Regions from separate parts of the Pseudomonas sp. GW822-FHT01E03 genome, predicted to be linked through region 2. Evidence: predicted binding sites of a transcription regulator. Region 2 holds the regulator's gene; each other region holds the start of a gene.
The links. Region 2 encodes FliA, which starts transcription of late flagellar genes. Its sites were predicted from a motif close to CTAAAGTTTNNNNNNNNNNNGCCGNTAA; they were not measured.

Region 1: the regulator FliA is predicted to act here: its motif matches at 1,168-1,195, upstream of AC1RP7_RS10815 (methyl-accepting chemotaxis protein).
Region 3: the regulator FliA is predicted to act here: its motif matches at 1,317-1,344, upstream of flgM (flagellar biosynthesis anti-sigma factor FlgM).

The regions. Positions count from the first base shown of each region.
Region 1 is NZ_JBXAOQ010000004.1:434,569-436,834, reverse strand. It holds gene AC1RP7_RS10815 (methyl-accepting chemotaxis protein) at 1-1,055, opposite strand, end outside; gene AC1RP7_RS10810 (transporter) at 1,327-2,266, shown strand, end outside.
Region 2 is NZ_JBXAOQ010000009.1:189,289-191,554, forward strand. It holds gene flhF (flagellar biosynthesis GTPase FlhF) at 1-95, shown strand, start outside; gene fleN (flagellar synthesis regulator FleN) at 212-1,042, shown strand; gene fliA (RNA polymerase sigma factor FliA) at 1,039-1,779, shown strand; gene AC1RP7_RS19340 (chemotaxis response regulator CheY) at 1,948-2,266, shown strand, end outside.
Region 3 is NZ_JBXAOQ010000004.1:496,916-499,181, forward strand. It holds gene AC1RP7_RS11085 (flagellar brake protein) at 1-345, opposite strand, end outside; gene AC1RP7_RS11090 (flagella synthesis protein FlgN) at 438-905, opposite strand; gene flgM (flagellar biosynthesis anti-sigma factor FlgM) at 954-1,280, opposite strand; gene flgA (flagellar basal body P-ring formation chaperone FlgA) at 1,448-2,206, opposite strand.

The sequences.
Region 1 (2,266 bases), on a different contig from region 2:
CCGCGCATCTGGGTGATGGTGTGGATGGTGCCCTGCATGACTTTTTCACCCTGTTGGGCGGACTGGTCGGCATCGTCGGCGGCCCGCGCCGCTTCGGCGGCGTGCCGGGCCACTTCCTGTGCGGTGGCGGACATTTCGTTCATCGCCGTGGCCACCTGATCGGTGCGGTTGAACTGCTCGTTGGTGCCGCCGGCCATCACGGTGGCGATCGAGTTCAACTCACCGCTGGCGCTGTCCAGGTCCGACGCGCTGCGCTGCAAACGGCTGAAGGTTTCGGCGAGGAAATCGCGCAGGGTGTTGGCGGCCATCGCCAGTTTGCCCAACTCGTCCTGACGGGTGCTGGCCACGCGCTCGGCAATACGCCCCTGGCTGAGTTGCGCCACGTATTCGATCAGTTTGCGGATCGGCTCGACCAGGTTGCGGTTGACCAGCCACAAGCTCAGCAGGCCGATCAGTACCCCCGAAACCAGCATCACGACCAGCCCCAGCAACACCGTGCGCTCGGCACTGGCGCTGATCAGTGTCGATTGCTCGGCGCCCTGCTTGCGCAACTCGCTGACCAGTTCACTCATCTGATCGCTGGTTGCGCGGTCCACACCCTTGACCGCCACGTCGCCCGCCGTCGGGTCACCACCGGCGGCCACGAACGCGTCCCGGCCCTTCTGATAGGCCGCGCCCAACTGGCGATGTTCGTCACGCAAGCGCTCGATGCGGCTCTTGAGTTGCGGCTCGATGCCCTTCTGCGCGGCCAGTTCGCCAAGGATGTTTTGCACATCGCGCTGACGCTCCTCGAATTGCCCCCAGTACTTGCTCAGGTCCGCCGGTTGCTTGCCGCGCAGCAGGACGTTTTTCCATTCCTGCACCTGCACCTTGAATTGCAGGTTGGCTTCATCGATCAATTGCGAGGTGTGCAGCGGGCCTTCGATCAGATTGGCGTAGTTCTGCACGCCGCTGGACAGGAAGTGAAAGCACGCCAGGGCGATCAACAGCATCGCCAGCAGGCTGCCGCTCAGCAGGGCGAGAATTTGTGCTCTCAGGGACTTTTGCAAAAGCATCGCAGGGTACTCATGACAGGAATGGGGCACGCCCGTTAAGGCGTGAAAAGTGTCCGGACATCCCTGTCTGCGGTCCCGGCCGAGGCCTGCGGCGCGCAACTTAACCCAAGCGTGATCGGCTAGCCAGAGCGGTTCTTGAGAAAATCCCGACCACCGGCAGAACAATTTTTTGCGTTGTTTTCCTGTCACAAAAACGTCATTCCCGCTTGCGATGATGCCGCTCAAGTGAACCTGTAAAACACGTGACAGGCGCCTCCCCTTGCGAGTCCTCATGAACCACAGCATCGATCAAAGCCATCGCGACACGGATCTGTTCGGCCTGCTTTACGGTTTCAGTTTTCGCCCCGGTGAGGCCGGTCGGGAAATCAATTCCGCCGAGGCCTTGCAGTACCTGCAACAGCCGCAAAGCGATGAGCAATTTCTCTGGCTGCACCTGAACCTCGCCCACGCCGCGTGCGAGCGCTGGATGAAAAGCCATTTGGAGTTGCCCGAGGAATTTTTCGAAGCGCTGCACGAAGGCTCGCGTTCGACGCGCATCGAGCATGTCGACTCCGCACTACTGGCAGTGGTCAACGATGTGGTGTTCAACCTCAGCAACATGGTCTCGTCGGATGTCTCGACCCTGTGGGTGTGCGCCCGCAGTCAATTGATCATCAGCGCCCGCCTGCAACCGCTGCACTCGGTGGACAAATTGCGCTCGTCGGTGAAAGCCCGGGAATGCTTTCGCTCCCCGCTGGAGCTGCTGGTGCATTTGCTGCGCGACCAGGGTGAGGTGTTGACCCAGATCGTGCGCAAGACCAGTCAGAGCGTGGACCAGATCGAAGACCAATTGCTGTCCTCGCGCCTGTCGACCAACCGCGCGGAACTGGGCGCCAATCGCCGGGTGCTGGTGCGATTGCAACGGCTGCTGGCGCTGGAGCCAGGCTCATTGCTGCGCCTGCTCAACCGGCCACCGCAATGGCTGCAAAAGGAAGACGTGAAGGAGCTGCGCAAATCCACCGAGGAGTTCGCGCTGATCATCAACGACCTCACGGCGCTGAGTGAGCGGATCAAGCTGTTGCAGGAAGAGATCGCCGCCAACATCAACGAACAGACCAACCGCACGCTGTTCACCCTGACGGTAGTGACGGTGCTGGCGCTACCGATCAACATCATCGCCGGTTTCTTCGGCATGAACGTCGGCGGCATTCCGCTGGCGGATGACCCGCAGG
Region 2 (2,266 bases):
CCGTGAGCGTGCAAATGCAGGAAGAACCCAGCGAAGAAGCCATGGCTGACATGTTCGCTGACATCTACCACAGCCCGACCAAGCAGGTTGGCTGAGGTAATAATGAACAGTTTTTGTACCTACATCGATGGTCTGCCATGCATTGTTCCGTTTGTGAACGCGCAGCCAGTAATGTGGCCTCCGTCTATGCAAGACAAGGTAAAGAAATAACATGGGCAGCATGCATCCCGTACAGGTGATCGCGGTGACCGGCGGCAAAGGTGGCGTCGGGAAAACTAATGTGTCAGTGAACTTGTCCCTGGCTTTGGCCGAACTTGGCCGGCGCGTCATGCTGTTGGACGCCGACCTGGGACTGGCGAACGTCGACGTTCTGCTGGGCCTGACACCCAAACGTACCCTGGCCGACGTGATCGAGGGCCGCTGCGAACTGCGCGATGTATTGCTGCAGGGACCAGGCGGCATCCGTATCGTTCCGGCCGCATCCGGCACTCAGAGCATGGTGCATCTGAGCCCCGCGCAACACGCCGGCCTGATCCAGGCCTTCAGTGATATCGGCGATAACCTCGACGTACTGGTGATCGACACCGCTGCGGGCATTGGTGACTCGGTAGTCAGTTTCGTCCGCGCAGCCCAGGAAGTGCTGCTGGTGGTGTGCGACGAGCCGACCTCGATCACCGATGCCTACGCCTTGATCAAGTTGCTCAATCGCGACTACGGCATGAACCGCTTCCGCGTCCTGGCCAACATGGCCCAGAGCCCGCAGGAAGGACGCAACCTGTTCGCCAAGTTGACCAAGGTCACGGATCGCTTCCTCGACGTCGCCCTGCAATACGTCGGTGCGGTGCCTTACGACGAAAGCGTGCGCAAGGCCGTGCAGAAGCAGCGCGCCGTCTACGAGGCCTTCCCGCGTTCCAAGTGCTCGCTGGCGTTCAAGGCCATCGCGCAGAAGGTTGATACCTGGCCGCTGCCTGCCAACCCGCGCGGGCACCTGGAGTTTTTCGTCGAGCGCCTCGTGCAGCAGACAGCAGGACCTGTTCTATGACAGCCAGCGGCTACAACCTCTACAAGAAGTCGGCACGTGATGCGCAGTACGAGCTGATCGAGCGTTACGCGCCGCTGGTTAAACGCATTGCCTACCACTTGCTGGCGCGTTTACCGGCCAGTGTCCAGGTCGAAGACCTGATCCAGGCCGGGATGATTGGCCTGCTTGAAGTGTCGACCAAATATGACGCCGGCAAAGGCGCCAGTTTCGAGACGTACGCGGGCATACGAATCCGCGGCGCCATGCTCGATGAAGTGCGCAAGGGGGACTGGGCGCCACGTTCGGTCCACCGCAATACGCGCATGGTCAGCGATGCCATTCGCTCGATTGAAGCTAAAACCGGCCGTGACGCTAAAGATCACGAAGTTGCGGCCGAACTCCAATTGAGTCTCGACGATTACTACGGGATTTTGAACGACACCCTGGGCAGCCGGCTGTTCAGTTTCGACGACCTGTTGCAGGACGGCGAACACGAAGGGCTGCACGAGGATGGCGCGAGTGCTCATGTCGAGCCGTCGCGCGACCTGGAGGATGAGCGCTTCCAGGCTGCGCTGGCGGATGCGATTGCCAATTTGCCGGAGCGTGAGCGACTGGTGTTGGCGCTGTACTACGACGAAGAGTTGAATCTCAAGGAAATCGGTGAGGTCCTGGGGGTCAGCGAATCGCGGGTCAGCCAGTTACACAGCCAGTGCGCGGCCCGTTTGCGGGGGCGTTTGGGGGAGTGGCGAGCGCGCTGAAGGCAGTGTGGGGGACACTGCGAACGAGGCTGGTGTGGTGTTGAACTGCGCCGGTCGCGATCTGTTGTGCTCCAGACAGTCATTGAGTGCTTTGCCGGATTGATTGAAATGGCGTGTCCAGGTGCTGGGCGCGTTTAAGACTGCTTGGAGGTCGAATTGGACAAGAACATGAAAATCCTCATCGTTGATGACTTCTCAACGATGCGGCGGATCATCAAGAACCTGCTGCGTGACCTTGGGTTCACCAACACCGTCGAGGCCGACGATGGCACTACCGCCATCCCGGTGCTCAACAGCGGAAGCATCGACTTTCTGGTAACGGACTGGAACATGCCTGGCATGACCGGTATCGATCTGCTGCGCCACGTGCGTGCCGATGAAAAGCTCAAGCACCTGCCGGTGCTGATGGTGACCGCTGAAGCCAAGCGCGAACAGATCATCGAAGCGGCCCAGGCCGGCGTTAACGGCTATGTGGTCAAGCCCTTCA
Region 3 (2,266 bases), on a different contig from region 2:
GGGGCCGCGATAGCAGCGGCTGCCACCGGATTCGTCGATGTTCAACTGGCCGTTGCTTTCCCAGGCAATGCGTACGCCTTCGTGGAAGCCTTCGACCCTGAACGACTCGCCCGCCAGCAGGTAGCGCTCGCCGTCACGGGGAATCATTTCGTCCAGGGCAATCATGTTGCTGTCACGGTCCAGGTCCACCAGGTAGCTCTGGAAGCGCTGGCTGCGCTCGTGGAACGTGATGATCAGCGGGTCATGGCTTTCGAGCAACTGGCGCAGGTTGCTGGAGATTTCCAAGGGCGTGGAGAGCACCTTGGGTGGCTGCGGAGCATCATCCACGGATAAGGCATTGGACACGTTTAATCAATCTCCAGACAAAATTTGACTACGACTGGCTATCAGTTTGCCAGTATGTTGCGCGTCTTGATAGAGCAGGGGCATTGACCGGCTCATGCCTGACTGAGCGGGCGCGGCTTGGCAAGCTTGGAGAATGTTCCGCTGGCATCGTAAAGCGCCGGGGTTTCACCGCCGTTGAGGATTTTCAGCTGGGTGGCTGTAGCGGCCTGTTGAGTGAGGATCGACTGGCCGTTGTTGGCGTTGATGGCCTGGCACTGGGCCAGGAGATCGGTCAGCACGTCACTTTGCGCCAGCAACTGCTCGCCAATGCTCGACTGGCTGGCCAATTGCTCCAGACCGCCACGGTTGGTCGGCAGGTTGAGATTGGCAAGGATTTCACTGCGCTTGCGGCCATGCTGTTCGAGCAAAACGACCAATGCCTGTTTCTGCGCCAGGATGTTCTCGAGCAATGGCATGTCGCGGCCATGCAATGCGAGGGATTCGGTCTGCAGTAACTCCAGCAGGTGTTGCGCTGGGGCAAAGTCGTCGGTGATCAGTTGCAGTAAATGAGTGTCGTGCATGGCTGGCCTTGGGTTTTAAGCGTCCAAAAGCCTGGCGCCGGCGGTGGCCTAGCGCTGGGCTTCGAAGTTGAGCAGTTTGCTGGCTACACGGTTGCTGTCGACTTTATAGCTGCCATCGGCAATCGCTGCTTTCAATTCGGCCACGCGGGCTTTGTCGACGGCAGGCTGATCGCGCAGCTGTTCAGTGACCTTCTGCAACTGTTGAGCCTCATCGCTGAGATGTACCGATTCCCCGCTTTTGACGGTACCGGCCTGTTCGGCCGCGGATTCCAGCGGCGCGGATTTGCCGGCCTCGGCACTTTCCTTGCTGGCGCTGGTACGTGTACTGCCCGTCAGTGACGAGGAGCTGTTCAAACGGCTGAAATCGATGACCATGATAAAAAACCTCTGGGAATTTGGACGCTTGCCATGGTTTCGGCCATTCCCTGGAAAACTTTAGGCTCATTTATCAATGAACCTTGCGCGCGTCAGCGCATGCCCTGCATGGAGCACAGTCTAGGGAACAGCCGCGGCAAGCGCCACATTCTGATGAACAGAGCGAATTACATGGACACTTCCACCTGCCCCGGCGCCATGACCTGCGCCTTGATGACTCGTTGGGAGTTGAGGTTTTTCACCCGGATCTGCTCGCTCAGACTGCCGTTTGACAGGGCTTCGCCCGGCATGCGCACGCTGAGGGTACCGCTGCGGGCGGTTATCACCACCTGATCACCCTTGCGGATGACTTCGGCCTGTTCGATATGCACCAGGGTAATCACCTGGTCGGCGACCATTGGTCGGGTCAGTCGCTGCCCGATCGCCTGATCGAGGGCGGTCAGGTAGCCCTGGCCGATGAGGCTGATATCGCGCTCGCGCAGGACCACATCCCCAGGCTCGACAATGGCGGCACGGCGCAGTGGCCGGGCGCTGGTCACGACATCGCGAAACAGGCGGACTTGAGCGGGTACGAACACCGTCCAGGGGGAAGCGCCCTCGCAGTGAACCTTGACCGTAACCCGTCCCAGCGGCTTGGGACTCTCGAGTGTTGCTGTCAATTCCCTGTCGCACATGGGCATGTGCATGCGCGGATCGAGCTGGTTGACCTGGATCTCGTAGCGACCCTCCGTTTGACTGGTCGCCAGATAGTCTTCTACGGTGAATTCAAGAAAGCCCTGAGTGACGCCGATAAGCATGTCAGGCAAGGTAACCGCGTCAGCAAGGGCAGGGCTGCCAGCGTTGAACAGGCAAACAGCCGCCAGCACGCCGAGCAATTTGCGGTACGGTGTGGTCAGGCGTCGAAAAAATGTCGGTTTTGTGTTCATAACGATTAAAAAAGCAAGCGCCGTGCCGTTTAGTGATGAAGGCGCGTCGCAACAACACTT